DNA from 3 places in the Desulfovibrio sp. SGI.169 genome. Region 2 is predicted to be linked to each of the others. Evidence: predicted binding sites of a transcription regulator. Region 2 holds the regulator's gene; each other region holds the start of a gene.

Region 1 (5,909 bases), on a different contig from region 2:
GGAAAGCAAATTGAGGCTTCCGCCCATGTTGCGGGCGAGCCAGCAGAGACTCAGGCCCAGCAGAAGCAGCCCGCCCAGAAAACAGAAGGCATAAATGCTCAATAGCCGCATACCCGCATGTGTGGATGCGAAACTGCCGTCCAGCATGGCCAGCCCGCCGACCACCACGCGCGGGCCTTCAGGGTTGGGCATGAAGGTCACCGGCGCGTAGCTGACGCTTTCCACCTGCACCTGGCCGTTATTCCAGGCCGCACCGGCTTCTGAAAGCTGGAGCCGGCCTGGCCGCCCCGCCTGCACTTCGGCCACCATGCTCCAGTAATTGAGATGCTCCGGCCCGGGGCGGAAGGCCGCGCTGAAACCGGGGCGACCGAAATCGCCGCGAAAACCAGCCCGCACAGCGTCGGAACGCAGGCTTTTTTCACCGGAATTGTCGCCGGGAGGTTCAGACTGAAAGAGCATCCAGCCTTCCTGATCGAAAAAAAGACTGAGCGCCTGGGTTTTTTCCCCCGCGCTGATGGGCGCTTCCGGCGAGGAGTAGAGCGACATGGTGTCGCGCAGCGCGGTAAGATCCAGCGAAAGAATCAGGATGCCCTGAAAATTACCGGCCGCGTCATAAATGGGGGTGGAAAAGCGCAGTACATAAAAGGACAGGCTTTGCAGCGACTTGTCAATGGGCACCATGGAATAGACCACTTCCTGGGGCTGGCTTACATTCACATGGCCGGGCCGCTGGCCCGGACTGATGTTGTGAAAGGGGCCGGCCGGGGCGTCCAGCGCTATGCGGGGAGGCACGGAGATAATCTCGCCGCCGTAGCTCAAGAGAAGGTAGCGGCTTTCAGGGCTCAGGCCCATGAAGGCCACTTCGCGGTAGGGCAGACCGTCCGCGCGGGAGCGGAATCTGAGACGGCGCGCCATTTCCTGCCTGTCCATGGAGCCGGCGGCCAGAATCAGCAGCTGGTTGCGCGTTTCCACCAGAGTCTGCTCCAGCGCGAGGCTCATGGCCTGGGTTTGCAACTCTGCGTTGCGCGCTATTGCGCGATTGACGACGTTTGCGAGACTGCCGCCCGTCACGAAAAAAATCAGCGCGAGAACAGCCGCCAGCAGCGGCAGGCCCAGCAGCAACATGCGGCTTGTCAGGCTGCGATTTACAAAAAAGGAGGCGGTTTCCACCGAATTGCCGCCGACGAGGTAGCCGAAAAAGCGCATGTCCCTCCCCTTGATTGCGCAAAAAAGCGCAAGCCTTGATTCAGGTATAAAGAGTAAATATTTTTTTGACAAGAGTATAAAGGGTATCCTGTGAAATAATACGCAAAAAACCTTGAAATCACGCAGTGGCACGGCATTTGCTATTCTTTTCACAAATTGCAGCGGCATGTGGTTTGCCCGGCGGTTTGTCCGCCTGGAAAAGGAACAAAACAATGTGGAGGATGCCATGAAAAAAATGCGCAGTTTATGGAGCTGGCTCACAGGGTGCGCGCTGACGTTGCTCGTGTTTATGCCGTCAGTGGCTATGGCCGCCAAGAAAGCCGCCGCCAACGTCGTCATTGTGGCCGACACAAGACGGCTGGACGGCATTATGCTGTGGTGGGCGCAGATGTACAATGACAGCCATCTGTACTTCACCATTCTGACGATCATCATCATTCCCATCACCGGCTGTATTTTCGGCGTGCTGGCGGACATCGTCATGTCGCACATCGGCATTGACCTCAAACATCGCGAACTGGCCGAGCACTAGGCCGGAAAGGAGGCAGATATGGATTGGTTGTATGTCTTGATGCCCATTTCCGGCGTGACGATTTTCTGGCCCGGACTGATCATTCTCGGGCTGGGCGTCGGCATTATCGGCGGCTTCTTCGGTATGGGCGGCGCATGGATGGTGACCCCCGGCCTGAACATTCTGGGCTTTCCCATGGCTTTTGCCATCGGTACCGACGTGGCCCATATGGCCGGCAAATCCCTGATTTCCACCATGCGGCACGGCAAGTTCGGCAATGTGGACTACAAACTGGGCCTGACCATGCTGGCGGGCACCATCGTGGGCGTGGAAATAGGCGCCCAGATGATCATGTGGCTGGAGCGCATCGGTTCCGTGGACAAGGTTGTGCGCTGGCTGTATGTGGCGCTGCTGATCTCCATCGCCTGGATGGTCTTCCATGACGTGGCCCTGCGGCGCAGGAAGGAGCGCGAAGCCGCCGCCCGCGGCGAGCAGCTCGCCAAGGACGCCACCGGCATCGACTGGGCCTCCAAGCTGCATGCCATCAAAATTCCGCCCATGATGCACTTCCATGCCGCCGGCATCACCTGCTCGGCGTGGCTGCCCATCTTTGTGAGCCTGGCCACCGGCTGGCTGGCCGGCATTCTGGGCATCGGCGGCGGCCTGATCCGCATGCCCGCCCTGGTTTACCTGGTCGGCTGCCCCACCCATGTGGCCGTGGGCACTGACCTCTTTGAAGTGGCCATTTCGGGCCTGTACGGCGCGGCCTCCTATACCTTCAAGGGCCGCACCGAACTGGTCGCCGCGTTGATCATGCTCATCGGCGCTGCCGTGGGCGCGCAGATCGGCGCTGTGGCCACCAAGTACATCAAGGGTTACGGCATCCGCATCGCCTTCGGTCTGGCCGTCATCGGCTGTCTGTGCTCCGTTGTGCTCAAGCTGATCCAGCCGTACTTCCCCGCCCACAGCGGTTTCATCAATGGCGTGGCTACCGTGGTGGTGCTGGGCTTCGTGAGCGCCATCTCCATCTACATCACCATCCGCATGGTGCAGGGCGCCAAGGCGGAACTGGCCGCCAAGAAGCAACAGGCCGGCAGCTAGGAGGCAAAACATGAAAATACGTACTCTGTTGCTCATGCTGGTACTGGCCCTTTCCCTCGCCCTCGCGGCCTGCGATTTCGGCCAGGTGGAACAAGGACGCTGCGTGGCCTTTGATCCCGCCGGCAAAAGCGTGACCATTGTGCTGGACACCAATCACGATCAGCGCAACCCGCATTACAATGGCGGCGTCGCCACCTATCTGTTGCCCGCCGAACCCACTGAAATCGGCCCCCTGCCCATGCCTGGCGGTCGCGTGATGTTTGATCTGGAAAAGAGCACCGTCACCATCTATGTGCCTGAAAGCAAGTCGCTGGAAGTGCTGAATGTGGAATTTGTGAACAAGCAGATGAACATCAGACCCACGCACCCCATGGTGGCTGGCAAGAAGTTCCCTGTCATCGACATGGAAAAGCAGACCGTCACCGAATACTCCAGACGCCTGCAGGCGCTGGTGACCTTCAAGGTTCCCGCGGACAAGCTCAACCTGCCGCCGGAAACCTGGGAAGCGGGCGACGAAGTGCGTTTTTACTATAAGGAAAACGCCAAGCACCAGGCCCTGCGCTTCATGAACATCAGCAAGACCAACATCTTCAAGCGCTAGGTTCTGAACAAAATTCGGCCGGGGCGGCGAACATGCGCCGTCCCGGCCGATCATGCGCCGCAACGCGTCTTTTGATCTCAAGGGAGCCGTGATGAACAGCTACAAACGCAGCCTGTATGTCAGCGTGACCCGAATCATTGCCAACCTGCTGATGCTCGGAGCCGTTTTTCTGGCCATGTACCAGGCCGGGCACAGCCCCGCCTCGTCTTTGTCCACATTCTGCCTCTGGTTTTTCGGCATCACCATCCCCCTCTGGATTGGCGCGCTGTTCCTGACCCGCCAGATTGCCCGCCGTTTTCCGGCGGAACAGGAAAGCCTGGTGGATCTGCCCAGGCTGGGCCGCCGCCTGGTACGGTGGCGCGTCTTGACCGAGGCCGAGCGTCCGACTCTGCTTTTCCGCTAAGGCTGTCGCACTTTGCCTTTTGCCCGTCTGCGGCGCCAGCTCTGCCCGCAGATTATATTCAGCCGGTTTTCACAGGCAAATGGATGGAGGCTCCATCCGGCTATCTGAATCGGATCGCAAGCCTGCGTAAACGCGGCAGCCCCCGATGAGCATCTTCAATCGCGCCTTATTGATCCGTCAAACCTTCGCGCGGACGACTTTGGCAAATTCATCACTGGTCGGGCAAAGGCGCTACTTGACTTGATTGAAGAGGCCATGGGCAAAAAGGCCAGCGGGCGCGATGCGGAAGAAACTGTCAGAGCGTTCGGCGTGAACCTGACATGAGCCTGAATATCCCTCATGCCGCGCGGCGAATCACAAGGCGTCTGTTTTTCGCAAAAAGAAAGCCCTGAACGGCGCTCACGGTTGCCGATCAGGGGCTTTTGACGCGCATCCCCGCCCGCGCTTCCTGCGAGAGGGCCGCGGTCGCCACGGAAAGCGACAGCAGGTTTTCAGAAAAGGCCGTCAATGAGATGCCGTGTTTCAATCGGCCGCAATGGCGCCGTTTTCCACCCTGAACAGAGCCGCGCCGGGTTCGGCGGCCCGCAGCACATCCACCATATGCGGCTGGCAGGTGAAGTAGAGCAACTGATGGGCCGGGCCTTCCCTGCCGTCGGTCAGTTCCGCGAAGGCCCGCGCCGTGCGCTCGGCCCGCTCTGGATCAAAGTTGACCAGCACCTCGTCCATGATGATGGGCAGCGGCGCGGCGTGGGCCGCGTGATTTTTGATATAGGCCAGGCGCAGGGCCAGATATGCCTGTTCCTGCGTGCCGCGGCTCAGGGATTCCGGCGGCACGGCCTCGCCCTGATCCGGCAGGATGCTCAGGCTGGAATCTTCCAGTGAGGCGCTGATGCCCCGCCAGCGGCGGTTTGTGATGCGGGCGAAGATGTCCGACGCCTGGCGGATGACCTCCGGCTGGCGCTCACGCTCAAAAGTGCGTTTGGCGTTGAGCAGAATTTCGCGGGCCAGTGCGCGGCGGCTCCAGGCCAGGGCCATGCGTTCCATGCTTTCCAGCAACATGGCTTCCTGCTGACGCAGCTCCGCCAGGTCGTCGGTTCGGCTCAGCGCGGCGACCCTGGCGCTCAGATCAGCCACGGCGGTGGCCAGATTTTGCTCTTCGTCAAGAATGCCGTTGAGCTCTTCCTGAATGGCGGCGCTGCGCTTTTCCTGGCTTTCCTGCTCCTCTTCCCGGAAGGATTCCAGAAATTCCGGCAACGGCAGGGTGTCTGCGGCCAGGCGCAGGGCGTCTTCCAAATCCTGGCGGCGTCGGGTGAGCGCGTGCTGCTCGTCGCGCAGAGCGGCCAGGCGCAGAAAGTCCTCGGCGTCATGCGCCCCGGCCAGGGCCAGCAGATTGCGCTCGTTGTTGCGGGCCTCATTGAGCGCCGCTTCGCCCGCGCGCGTTTCGTCTTCCTCCTCGGCCAGCAGGCCGGAAAGGCGGTTGCGCTCATCCTGAGACTGTGTCATGGCTTCCGCGGCGGCCAGAGTCGCATCCAGAGCGGCCAGCCAGTCCGGCGCGCCGTCCGCGTCATGCGGCGTATCCCGCGAAAGCGAGGCCAGCAGGGCGGCCAGCGGCTCGCGCAGGGCGGCCAGCTCCGCGCGGCCCTGCGCGAGCTCGGTGCGGGCGCGCTCCAGCGCGGATTCGGCGGCCAGGCAGTTTTCCATATACTTGAATGCCTCGCGGACGGTTTCAGGATCAAGCTCTTCACCCAGGCCCAGGCCCTGCAGGCCGCGACTCCAGGATTCACGAGCCGTGGTCAGACGTTCCTCGGCCGCGCGCAACTGTTCTGAAGCTTCGCGCTGGCGGTTTCCGGCACGCTCCAGCTCGTTTTCGTGATTCTGAAGCGCGGCCGCGGCCTTGATGCGCTGTTCGCGAGCGGCATCGGCCTCTCGGCAGGATTCCAGCACCTGGCGCACGCATTCCATCAGGGCCGCGCAGTCGGCATCAGGCGTCAGGCGCTCGGCCACGGCGGGCACGGCGCGCATGCGCCTTTCCAGTTCTTGCAGCTCTTCTTCCAGCGCGCGCAGTTCGGCCTCCGCGGCGGTTACGC
Region 2 (5,909 bases):
ATCAATGCCGCATTAAGGGAATGCGCCATTTTCATGCCGCAGTGAATTTTTGCAACTGACGCGGATTTTCACTGACCGCGCAGGTAGCGCACGGCATTGACAAAAAGCAGCGTTCCCGGCGGGTCCAGTTCGCCTCTGGTCCAGGCGGGGTGATTGGTCACATGATGGAAAGCTTCGGGGTGGGGCATAAGGCCCAGCACGCGGCCCGTGGGGTCTGTAAGTCCGGCGATGGCCAGCGGCGAACCATTGGGGTTAAGAGGATATTCCTGCGTGGGAGCGCCGCTTTCAGGGTCGGCATACTGCAGGGCGATGAGCTGTTCTGCCTCAATGCGGCGCAGGCATTCCGCGTCACGGGGGACGAGCTTGCCTTCGCCGTGACGCACAGGCATGGCCAGCAAGGGCAAGCCTTTGGTAAAGACGCAAGGGCTGTCGGGATTGGGCCGCAGATGCACCCAGCGGTCTTCAAAACGCGCGGAATCGTTGTGACCCAGAGAAGCCTGACGCTCAAAGCGGGTTCCCCCCAGAGACGGCAGCACGCCCAGCTTGACAAGCAGTTGAAAGCCGTTGCAGATGCCGAGAATCAGCCTGCCCTGATCCAGAAATTCCCGCAGGGTTTGCAGCAGCGGCGTGCCCGCCCTGTCTTTCAGATAGCGCCAGCGCATGGCCGCCGTCTGCGCCGCGCCCAGGTCGTCGCCGTCCAGAAAGCCGCCAGGAAAAATCAGAAAATGATAGTCCGCAAGGCGCACGTCACCCGCCACCAGATCGGAGAAATGCACGACGTCGGCTCTGTCGGAACCGGCCAGACGGGCCGTATGCGCGGTTTCCAGATGCGAATTGGTGCCGTAGCCGGTGATGACCAGTGTATTGACCGTAGCCATGCGGGAGGAGCCTCCTTGGAGCAGCCTGAAAGACGCCCGGCCTGGAGAAACGCCCCTGGCGCGGGCCGGAACGTATGCCGGAAGGGGAAAAATACACTACGTACCTTGCCAGACTTAGTCAATGCTAGCCAAAAAAATTGATCTGGTGTATCAGCAACCGGATACGCGGAATCGCGCTTTCAAGCAAAACAGGTGGGAGGCCATGAAAACCAAATTTATCTTTGTGACGGGCGGGGTGTTGTCTTCACTGGGCAAGGGCCTGGCTGCCTCTTCGCTGGGCGCGCTGCTGCAGACGCGCGGCCTTTCGGTGACCATTCAGAAGCTGGACCCTTATATCAATGTGGACCCCGGCACCATGAACCCCTTCCAGCATGGCGAAGTGTTCGTGACCGACGACGGGGCTGAGACCGACCTTGATCTGGGCCACTACGAACGCTACCTCAATGTGCCCATGTCTCGCAAGAACAACACCACATCGGGCGCCATCTACAATCATGTCATCGCCAAGGAGCGCCATGGCGACTATCTGGGCGCCACCGTACAGGTCATCCCGCACATTACCGATGAAATCAAGCGAACAGTGCTTTCGCTGGCCGAGGGGGAGAACGCGCCTGATGTCGCCATTATCGAAATAGGCGGCACGGTGGGCGACATTGAGGGCCTGCCGTTTCTGGAGGCCATCCGCCAGTTGCGTTCGGAACTGGGGCGCGACAACTGTCTGAACATTCATCTGACTCTGGTGCCCTATCTGCGCTGTGCCGGCGAGCACAAGACCAAGCCCACCCAGCACAGCGTCAAGGAGCTGCTTTCCATCGGCATTCAGCCGGATATTATCCTCTGCCGTTGCGAGCAGAGCATCCCTCAGGAAATGCGCAAAAAAATAGCCCTGTTCTGCAATGTGGATCAGGATGCGGTTTTTTCCTCCGTGGATGTGGACAATATTTATGAAGTGCCCCTCAAGTTTTATGAGGAGGGCTTTGATCAGAAAGTGGCCATCATGCTGCGCCTGCCCGCGCGCAACGCGCATCTGGAATCCTGGGAAAAACTGGTTCACGACGGCGCCAACCCGCAGGGCAGGGTGACTATCGCCATCGTGGGCAAGTATGTGGACCTGAAAGAAGCCTACAAGAGCCTGCACGAGGCTCTGATTCACGGCGGCGTGGCCAACCGCGTGGCGGTGGAGCTGCGTTACGTCAATTCCGAGAATGTGACCGAGCGGAACGCGGCCTCGGTGTTCGAGGGCTGTGACGGCATTCTGGTGCCTGGCGGTTTCGGCTATCGCGGCGTGGAAGGCAAGATAGCGGCCATCCGCTATGCCCGTGAAAAGCGTGTGCCCTTTTTTGGCATCTGCCTGGGCATGCAGTGCGCGGTCATTGAGTTTGCCCGGCATGCGGCGGGTCTGGAAGATGCCAATTCAGAAGAATTTAATCCCCTGTCCGACCACAAGGTTATTTATCTGATGACCGAGTGGTTCGACTTCCGCACCAAAAATGTGGAAAAACGCGATGCCAGCAGCGACAAGGGCGGCACCATGCGTCTTGGCTCCTACCCCTGCAAGGTGCAGCCAGGCACCAGGGCCCATGAGGCGTACAAAAAGGATATGGTGGATGAGCGGCATCGCCACCGCTACGAATTTAACAATGCCTTCAAGGAAATTCTGGGACAGAAGGGCATGATCTTCAGCGGCACGGCCCCGGACGACTCTCTGGTGGAAATCATTGAACTGCCTGACCATCCCTGGTTTTTGGGCTGTCAGTTTCACCCTGAGTTCAAGTCCCGTCCCATGGCGGCCCATCCCCTGTTCCGCGAGTTCATCAAGGCGGCCAAGGGGCAATCCAGGGCCTGAATGCGGGATGCCGCCCGCCGCCGGGCTTGAAGCGCGCAAAGGTGGGCTTTTCGCCTCCCCGGGGCTGCCGACTTGTGTCGGCAGCCCCGGAAATCAGGAGCGGGGCGCGGCTTTGCCGCGCCGCAAGCGGCTGCTTTTCGTGTCTTTCAGCCGCGCAAGCGGCCTGAACGGCGCAAACATCGCAAAGCGTGCTTCGTCAATAGTCTGGCGCGAAAAGGGAGGCGAAACGTCTCCCTTTTCGCGCGCGGGTCAGCAGACTGCCGGTCTGGGCGAACCGCCGGCGCGGGCCTATTCCACCGCATCTTGTCGCAGCCTTCGGCTATTGCATAAATTGTCAGCATGTGGCACAATTCTTGTAAATAGAAAATTTGTTAAATATTTCACCTCGTCAGCGTAAAAGAGCGGTCATGGCACTGGAACTTCGTCAGCAATTGAAATTGGCCCAGCAGTTGGTCATGACGCCGCAACTGCAGCAGGCCATCAAACTGCTTCAGCTTTCGCGTCTGGAGCTGCTGGAGACCGTTCAGCAGGAGCTGCTGGACAATCCTTTTCTTGAAGAGTCTTCCGGCGATGACGCTGTTGATTCGGCTGCCCAAAGCGAGCGCCGGGACAGCGTTGAAGAGGAGGTTTATGACAAAGAATTGGCCAAGGACGCCTCGTGGGAGGACTACCTCGGCGAGTTTGCCAGCACTCCCCGCCTGATGCAGCAGCGCGAGTTTGAAGCCTCGGAAGAAATTTCACCTCTGGAAGCCCGCTATGCCGCCAAGCCTTCTCTGGAAGGGCATCTGCTCTGGCAGTTGCGTCTCTCCACACTGACCGACGAGCAAAAAGAAATCGGCGAGGTCATTATCGGCAATCTGGCTTCCTCCGGCTATTTGCAGGCCACGCTGGAAGAAATTGCGGAGATGACCAAATCTTCTTCCGACGCGGTGCGAACCGTGCTGGAGCGCGTGCAGCTGTTTGATCCCGTGGGCGTGGCCGCGCGCGACGCGCGGGAATGCTTGCTGATACAACTGAAAAGCCTGAATTACGACCGTGACCCCATCTTGCTTGAGCTGGTTCAATCCCACCTGGAAGACCTGGAGGCCAAGCGCTACAAGCCGCTGCTGCGCAAGTTCAAGCTAGATATGGAGGAACTCAAGGAATATCTTGATATCATCCAGAGTCTTGACCCGCTGCCCGGCGCGAGTTTCGGCGGCGGCGAACCCACCTATGTGAGTCCGGATGTCTTTGTCTACAAGATGGGCGATGAATTCGTCATTCTGCTCAATGAGGACGGGCTGCCGCAGTTGCAGCTTTCTTCGCTTTATCACATGGATATGGGAAGCTCCTCGGACAAGGAAAAGGAATACTTTGCAGAAAAAATGCGTTCGGCCACTTGGCTGATCAAGAGCCTGTACCAGCGTCAGCGCACGCTGTACAAGGTGGTGGAAAGCATTGTGCGCCATCAGCGGCCTTTTTTTGAGAACGGCGTCACCAGGCTGGCTCCGCTGATTCTGAAAGACATAGCCGATGATATCGGCATGCATGAATCCACGGTCAGCAGAATTACCAGCAATAAATATGTGGCCACGCCTCACGGAATTTTTGAACTGAAGTTTTTCTTCAACAGCGGTCTTGAGCTGGATGACGGCAGTCAGGTCGGCTCGGAAAGCGTCAAGGCCCTGATCAAGAAATTTATTGCCGATGAGGACCCCAAGGGGCCCCTGAGCGACGAACGCATCGGCGAGATGCTCAAGGAACGCCTGAAAGTGAACATAGCCCGCCGCACTGTGGCAAAATACCGCACGGCGCTGGATATTCCCTCGTCGTCACGTCGCAAGGAGCACTTCTGATCCCGCAGCGGTGCTTTGCAATCCCAAGGAGGAAACATGAATATATCTTTTGCGTTCAAGAACTTTGAGGCCTCCGATCATCTGAAGAAGTATGCCCGCCGCCGCATGGAAAAGCTGGGGCGTTTTTACGGCAAATCCGCCGGTCTGGAAGTAAACGTCGTGCTCACAGTGGACAAGTTCCGCCACCGCTGCGAAGTAACCGTCAGCGGTGAGGGGCTGCACATCAATGCCACAGAGCAGACTTCCGATATGTATGCGGCCATTGATCTTGTGGTTGACAAGGTGGAGGCTCAGATCAAGCGGCAGGTTTCCAGGGTCAAGGAGCAGCGCCGCAAGGCCCGCAACACTGAGGTGGATGTCTTCACCTATAACCTGGAAGCCCAGCATGAAGAAAATCAGCCCGTGGTGGGTACAGACCGCTTCGCCCCCAAGCCGTTGCATCTGGATGAGGCGCTGATGCAGCTGGATGCCATCGGCAGCGAGTTTCTGGTATTTCTCAATGCTGAAAGCAATCGCGTCAATGTGGTCTACCGGCGTCGCACCAGCGGTTATGCCCTGATTGACCCCGTGCTGTAGGTTGAGCCATGTTTGATCCGCCGGGCCGGTGGGTTTCCGCTCCGGTTCGGCGGCGTCCGCGAATATGCCATGAACACGCCACACGCTCCCTGTCGCAAGCCTTCCGGCGCGGATTTGACCGGGGTCGGTTCCGAAACCGCCACACGCGCCGTGCAGGTTTGCATTGTCACCGGCCTTTCCGGCGCCGGTAAAAGCACCGCTCTGCAAGTCTTTGAGGACTTGCGCTATTTTACCGTTGACGGTCTGCCCGCGAGCCTGGCGCCGGAAATGGCCGGCATGATGGAGCGGTCTTCCATGAGCCATTTCCGGGGCATTGCCCTGGGCATGGACATGCGCCAGAGCAATTTTTTGGATGAAATCAACGATGCGTTGAGCGTCATGGCCGCCAGGGGCATCCGACCGCTGTTGCTGTTTCTGGAGGCTGAGGCGCAGGTGCTCATGCGACGCTACGCCACCACCCGCCGCCCGCATCCTCTGGAACGCGAGGGCATGGGCCTTGAGGCCGCTCTTGCCGCCGAGCGCAACCGCCTGCGTGTCCTGCGGGAAATGGCTGATCTGGTCATCGACACTTCGCGTTTTTCCATCCATGACCTGCGGCGTTCCATTCAGAAGCGCTGGAGCGGCAACAAGGAAAATTTGCGCGCCATACGCGTCAATGTAATTTCCTTTGGCTTCAAGTACGGGGTTCCCCGCGAAGCGGACATGGTTTTTGATTTGCGTTTCCTGTCCAATCCATATTTTGTGGAAGATTTGCGCCCGCTGTGCGGCAAAGAC
Region 3 (5,909 bases), on a different contig from region 2:
CGGGCGGGGTCATCAGAGCATACAGCTTGATGCTCGTTCCCAGCAGGTCGCTGACGGAGCCTTCCATACATCATTCTCCCTTTCGGCCCCGGCCCGCCGGGGCATGACAACGCAGGCGCATGCGCCGCGCGGCGGGGCCTGCCAGTCCAGTGAGTCCAGCGAGTCCAAAAACGCGGCCATGTTCGTAAAAATCACCCGGGCCGCAATGGCCGCCAGCAGCGGGCCCGGGCCGATGCTAAGGGCGTCCGGCGTGAAGCCGAACAGCGTGAACAGGCGCGAACCGGACAGAAAGAGAAGGGAACCGGCGGCGAAAATCGCCAGGGAGGTTTTGCAGGCCGCCAGCGTCCTTTCCTTCCGCGCACAGCTTCCGGCGCAGCCGATAAGGGCGCGGAGCACGGCGGGGAGCGTCATCAGCGCATACGGCCTGATGCTCATGCCGACAATGCCGCCGGCGGCCATGTTGCCCATGTGTCCTCCAGAGGCGCTCCGCGGGGGGTCTCCGTGGCGGGAGAGCCGGAACCGTTCAGCCCGTTTCCCGCGCGGGGGCGTCTTCGGCCTGGCCGGCCTTCAGCCCGCGCGCCGAAAAACAGCCTGCGCCCGCCCCGCTGACGCGGGAAAGCCCATGGGGCTCTGGCGACGACAGGCGCGTTTTTCGGCTGAAAAGCCTTTGAATCACAGCGCATGGTAAAGGCAATCAGCTCCAACGCGGAACGAATGGGAGAAAAAAGCGACCGCATGCCGGGCGCGGCCGTTTTCGCATACCAAAGCGATGTCGCAGTATGCCACGCGCCCAGCCGGATGTCCATGCGCCGTCCGCGCCCGCGACCCCGGTGTCTAATTGCAAAGGTTCCGCGCGGAATTCCGCGAAGAATTTTTGCGGGATTGTTGGCGAAAAAACGTGGTTTTTCGCAAATGCCCCGGCTGCGCCGCCGCAAAATCCTTGCGGATTTTGTAGTGTGCCCACTTTTGCAATCAGACCCTAGCCGACGGTGGCGTCGCCCGCCTCCGCGTTGTCCCGCCCGCTCTGATACCTGTTCAGCCGGGCGTGCAGGGTCTTGCGGGTAATGCCCAGAGCCCTGGCGGCCTCGGTTTTGTTGCCGCCAAAGCGCTTCAGGGTTTTCAGAATCACGGCCCGTTCCACATCATCCAGGGTCGGGCAATCCGATTCCAGAGCGTCGGCCAGGGCGTCGCCCTGTTCCGGCGCTTTCAGTCGCTCCGGCAGTTCCCGCTCGCTGATGTGCTCGCCCAGCAGCAGAATGGAGGCCCGCTCAATGACGTTTTCCAGCTCGCGCACATTGCCCGGCCAGGCATAGCGCACCAGACGGTCCATGGCGCCGGGCGTGAAGCCTTTGATCCGCTTGCCGTTCCTGGCGGCGAAACGATTCATGAAATGCTGCGCCAGCAGGGGGATGTCGTCCGCGCGTTCGCGCAGCGGCGGCAGGGCCAGGGCAACCACATTCAGCCGGTAATAGAGATCCTGCCGGAAGTTCCCGGCATCCACCTCTCGCGCCAGATCGCGGTTGGTGGCCGCAATGATGCGCACATCCACGGGCACGGCCCTGTTGCCGCCCACGCTGAGCACCTCACGCTCCTGAATCGCCCGCAGCAGCTTGACCTGCATGGACAGGGGCATTTCCCCTATCTCGTCCAGAAAAATCGTGCCGCCGTCCGCCCTGAGAAAAAGCCCCTCGTGCTTTTTGTCCGCGCCGGTGAACGCGCCCTTTTCGTGCCCGAAAAGTTCCGAGGCCAGCAGCGATTCCGTGAGGGCCGCGCAGTTCACCGCCACAAAGGGCCCCTGCGCCCGGCGGCTGGCCGCATGCACGGCCCTGGCCACCAGCTCCTTGCCTGTGCCCGACTCGCCGGTGATCAGCACTGTGGCGTCCGTGGGCGCGATGGTGCGAATCATCTCCCAGAGAGCGGACATGGCCGCGCTGCGCCCCACCATGTCCGAACGGGCCTCGGTGGCGGCCAGACTGCGGGAGAGGGAGGCGTTTTCCTCCACCAGGCCCACATGGGCGAAGACGTTGCGCAGAACGACCTTGAGCTTTTCAAAATCCAGCGGCTTGGTCAGATAGTCGTATGCGCCGGATTTGATGGCTTCCACAGCCGCCGCCACGTCTGAAAAGGCGGTCATGATCAGCACTGGCAGGGCCGGATTGTGCGCCTTGATGTCCTTCAGAGCCTCCAGGCCGTTCTTTTTGGGCATGCGCACGTCCATGAGCGCCAGATCAAAGGGCTGTTCGCGGCAAAGGGCCACGGCCCGTTCGCCGTCCGCGGCCTCGCCGGCGGCATAGCCCCATTCGTGCAGCAGGGTTCGCAGCATCTCCCGGTGAGTGGCGTCGTCGTCGGCCACCAGAATCGTCAGCTTTTTCATGGCCCATCCTCTTCGCGCGCGGCCGCGGGCAGCAATATGGTGAAGGTGGTTCCCTTGCCCGGCCGGCTGAATACCTTTATTTCTCCGCCGTGCTGCTCCACAATGCGCTGGCTGATGACCAGGCCGAGGCCGACGCCGGAAGCCTTGGTCGTGAAATAGGGAGTGAACAGCTGGGCCACGGTCTGCGCCGGCATGCCGCAGCCCGTGTCGCTGATGCTGATGCTCCAGAAATCGTCCCCCCCGCCGGGAGCGCTCTTGCCGGCCCTGTCCCGCGCGCTTTCCAGGCGTATCTCAATGTCGCCGCCGCTTGCCGTGGCCTGCACGGCGTTGACCAGCAGATTGAGCAGGGCCTGCATCAGACGGTCGGCGTCCAGCGGGATGCCCTGCTCTGGAAAAACGCCGGGCGGCGGCAGGCGCAAATGCACGGCCACGCCCTTTTCCTCCGCGTCCGGGGCGATCAGCCGCGCGGCCTGCCTGAGCACGCCTTCCACGCGCACCGGTTTCAAGCGCAGCTCCAACGGCCTGGCCACGCTCAGCAGATCCGACATGACGCGATTCAGGCGCTCGGTCTCCTGAATCAGAATATGCCCCGTGGCATAGGCCATTTTGTCGTTTTTCAGCTTCTCGGTCAGATAGGTGGCATAGCCCTTGATGGAACTGAGCGGATTGCGGATTTCATGGGCCACCCCTGCGGCCAGATTGCCCAACGCGGAAAGCCGCTCGCTCTGCCGAAGCTGTTTCTGAAGTCTGCGTATCTCCCCCAGGTCGCGCAGAATGAACAGATAGCCCAGAAAGCTCTGTTCACTGCCGATGATTTTCGCGGCGCTGAGGCTGACCGGCAACGGCTTGGCCCTGGAACGGAACAGATCCATGTCCCGTTCCAGAATGACAGCGCCGGCATCCAGCTCGTCCATCAGGGCCTGCCAGTTCAGCGACGGCGCGTCATGCAGGGAAAGCGGCTCCTTTTCCCGCCCGGAAAGCCCCAGCATTTCCAGGCCGTGGCGGTTGCTCAGCGAGATGCGCCCATGCGGGTCCGTCACCACCAGCGCGGCGGGCAGGCTGTCAATGACCTGCGCGGCCAGAGCCCGCGTATCCTCCAGCATTCTTCTGGAAAAACGGTAATTCTGAATGTAGAACAGCAGCACGACGCCGCCCAGAACCGCCAGCGTCACAAGCCCGGCTATGACGCTGAGATGAAAAACGTATTCATGCAGCCTTTCCGCAAAGTGCGAGGCGTCCAGCCCCACGAAGACGGCTTGGCCCTCCGCCGGATTCGCCCACGGCATGGCGTGCCCGCCGCCCGCCATATGCCGCCGCATGTGCCCCATGCCGCCCGCGCGGGGCCGGGAAGGCGTGAAGGTTTTGTAGGTTTCGAACAGATCAGGGTCGCCCGGCACGAAACGGCTTTGGGAACTGTCGCTTACACGCAGGCCGCGCAGGGTCTCGCTGTCATAGAGCAGCGCGCCCGCCAGAGCGGGGTCGCTGTGCAGCAGTATCCGCCCGTCCGCATCCACCAGGGCGATATAAGCCACGCCCGGCTGTCTGGCCACTTCCGCCACCAGATTCAGCATGGGGTTCTGGCGCATGTGGCCGAAAGAGCGGGCGCTGCCCTCCAAAGCCCAGATCAGCACATCGGCCCGGCCCTGCATATTGTCCAGCAGCTGGCGCTTTTCCTGCTCGGCCCCGCGCGCGACCATCATGGCCGTGGCGCATATGCCCGCCAGGGCCAGCCCGGCCAGCGCCCGCCAGAAAAACCGTGTATGTCGCCGCTGTTCCTCGTGAGAGAGCGTCGCGTGGCGCTTTTGCATACTATCCCTGTACAAGGCGGATTGCCTTCAGGGCATTGTCGCCCTGAACATATCCAGAATCAAATATGAACCGCCGCGTCCGTATTATTTACAAATTTCATGCCCGCGCCGCCCCTGAATGCCGCAAGCGCGGGCGGCCGTTACGCGGCGCGGTTTCCATATCAGCCGTTTCCACGCCCTCAGGCCATGCGCGTAACCTTTTTACCCGTCAGCGGGTAAAAAGGTTACGCCTTTCCCGCGTTACGGACAACATTTGAGGCAGTACTTTTTAATTATTTATTTTATTTCAATATGTTGATGCAAACGGCACGCGCTTTGCTTTATATCGGGCGGTTCGCCTGAAACATCAGCGCGAACGCCAAAATATATGACAAGCTGTGCGCGCCGCGACGGTTTCGCACACAAACCCTCTGGAGAACACAATGAAAAAGACGACTCTGCGCACAACGACTCTGGCCCTTGCGGCGATGCTTGTTCTGGGCTTCGCCGGCATCAGCCAGGCGCGCGGTTATGACGACTGCGCCGGCGGCCCCCGCTACAATGCCCCCCTCTCGCCGGAGCAGAGGGAAAAGGCCCAAAGCATTTTCAACAGCCATTATGCGAAAATGGACTCCGTTCGCCAGGCTCTGATCACCAAGCGCGCCGAACTGGACGCCCAGATGAGCAGCCCCTCGCCCGACAAGGGTAAAATTGAAAGCCTGTCCAAAGAAATCGGCGAGCTGCGCGGCAAGATGCTTGCCGCCCGCGTCGACCTCCGGGCGCAGCTCGACAAAGAGGGCCTGCCCACGGCGTGTGGCCACATGGGCCCCGGATACGGCCACATGGGTTATGACCACGACATGGGCATGCGCCACGGCGGTCACGGTCATGGCGGTTACGGCGGACGCGGCGGCTGCTGGAGACAGGGGAACTGAAAATACGCCTTTCAGAGCGCGGCCCTGAAAAACGCCTCCTGAACACAATACACGGCAACGGGCGGAAATTTCCGCCCGTTGCCGTAAATCCTTTTCAATGCGGCAATGGACTGTCGGCGGCGGGCGCTGACAGTGCGCGCCGCCATGAGGGCACATATGCCGGTTACTATCCGCCCTGAATCCCCGGAGGACTTTCCCGCCATTCACGACCTGGTGCGCCGCGCCTTTGCGCGCGCCCAGCACGCCGACGGCGACGAACACCATCTTGTTGATCGCCTGCGCCGTTCACGGGAGTATATCCCCCAGCTGAGTCTTGTGGCGGAAGAAGACGGCCGCATTGTCGGCCATGTCATGTTCAGCAGGCTGAAGGTCGGCAATGCGGCGGCCCTGGCCCTGGCCCCGCTGGCTGTGCTGCCGTCGCGCCGCGGTCTGGGCATAGGCGGCGCCCTTGTCCGGCGCGGCCACGAACTTGCCCGCGCTCTGGGCTGGGAATTTGTGATTCTGCTGGGTCATGCGGGCTATTATGCGCGTTTCGGCTACCAGCCCGCATCCGTTTTCGGCCTCGCTTCCCCTTTTGACGCGCCGGAGGAAGCCTTTATGGCCATCCGGCTCGGCGGCACAGGCCGCCTGAGCGGCCTGGTGGAATACTCTCCGGCCTTTTTCCTGGAAAAGGGGGCATAAACGCCATTCCGTCGGACAGCGCGCATGCCGCCGCGCGACATGCGCGCCGCAACGTCAGTAGAGTTTTTCCAGCAGCTCGGCCTCGCCTTCCATGGTGTAGCAGTGTTCCGGCGCGGGGTAGGCCCCCTGCCG

Evidence for each region. Region 2 encodes sigma-54, which starts transcription at its own class of promoters, with help from an activator protein. Its sites were predicted from a motif close to CTGGCACGGNNNNTGCTT; they were not measured.
Region 1: a site for sigma-54 is predicted at 1,332-1,349, ahead of ACQRA4_RS09260 (DVU0150 family protein). Genes of this name have one in related genera too.
Region 3: a site for sigma-54 is predicted at 4,486-4,503, ahead of ACQRA4_RS10025 (periplasmic heavy metal sensor). Genes of this name have one in related genera too.

Annotation. Positions count from the first base shown of each region.
Region 1 is NZ_JBNPLS010000016.1:23,810-29,718, forward strand. Features, by position in the region: gene ACQRA4_RS09255 (sigma 54-interacting transcriptional regulator) at 1-1,206, opposite strand, end outside; gene ACQRA4_RS09260 (DVU0150 family protein) at 1,433-1,738, shown strand; gene ACQRA4_RS09265 (sulfite exporter TauE/SafE family protein) at 1,757-2,818, shown strand; gene ACQRA4_RS09270 (DUF4881 domain-containing protein) at 2,829-3,419, shown strand; gene ACQRA4_RS09275 (hypothetical protein) at 3,511-3,822, shown strand; gene ACQRA4_RS09280 (AAA family ATPase) at 4,345-5,909, opposite strand, start outside.
Region 2 is NZ_JBNPLS010000020.1:2,246-8,154, reverse strand. Features, by position in the region: gene ACQRA4_RS10175 (phosphoribosylformylglycinamidine synthase subunit PurQ) at 69-878, opposite strand; gene ACQRA4_RS10170 (CTP synthase) at 1,081-2,724, shown strand; gene rpoN (RNA polymerase factor sigma-54) at 3,132-4,559, shown strand; gene hpf (ribosome hibernation-promoting factor, HPF/YfiA family) at 4,596-5,135, shown strand; gene rapZ (RNase adapter RapZ) at 5,205-5,909, shown strand, end outside.
Region 3 is NZ_JBNPLS010000019.1:27,624-33,532, reverse strand. Features, by position in the region: gene ACQRA4_RS10045 (MarC family protein) at 1-67, opposite strand, end outside; gene ACQRA4_RS10040 (hypothetical protein) at 13-468, opposite strand; gene ACQRA4_RS10035 (sigma-54-dependent transcriptional regulator) at 980-2,374, opposite strand; gene ACQRA4_RS10030 (ATP-binding protein) at 2,371-4,182, opposite strand; gene ACQRA4_RS10025 (periplasmic heavy metal sensor) at 4,605-5,096, shown strand; gene ACQRA4_RS10020 (GNAT family N-acetyltransferase) at 5,253-5,777, shown strand; gene panB (3-methyl-2-oxobutanoate hydroxymethyltransferase) at 5,832-5,909, opposite strand, start outside.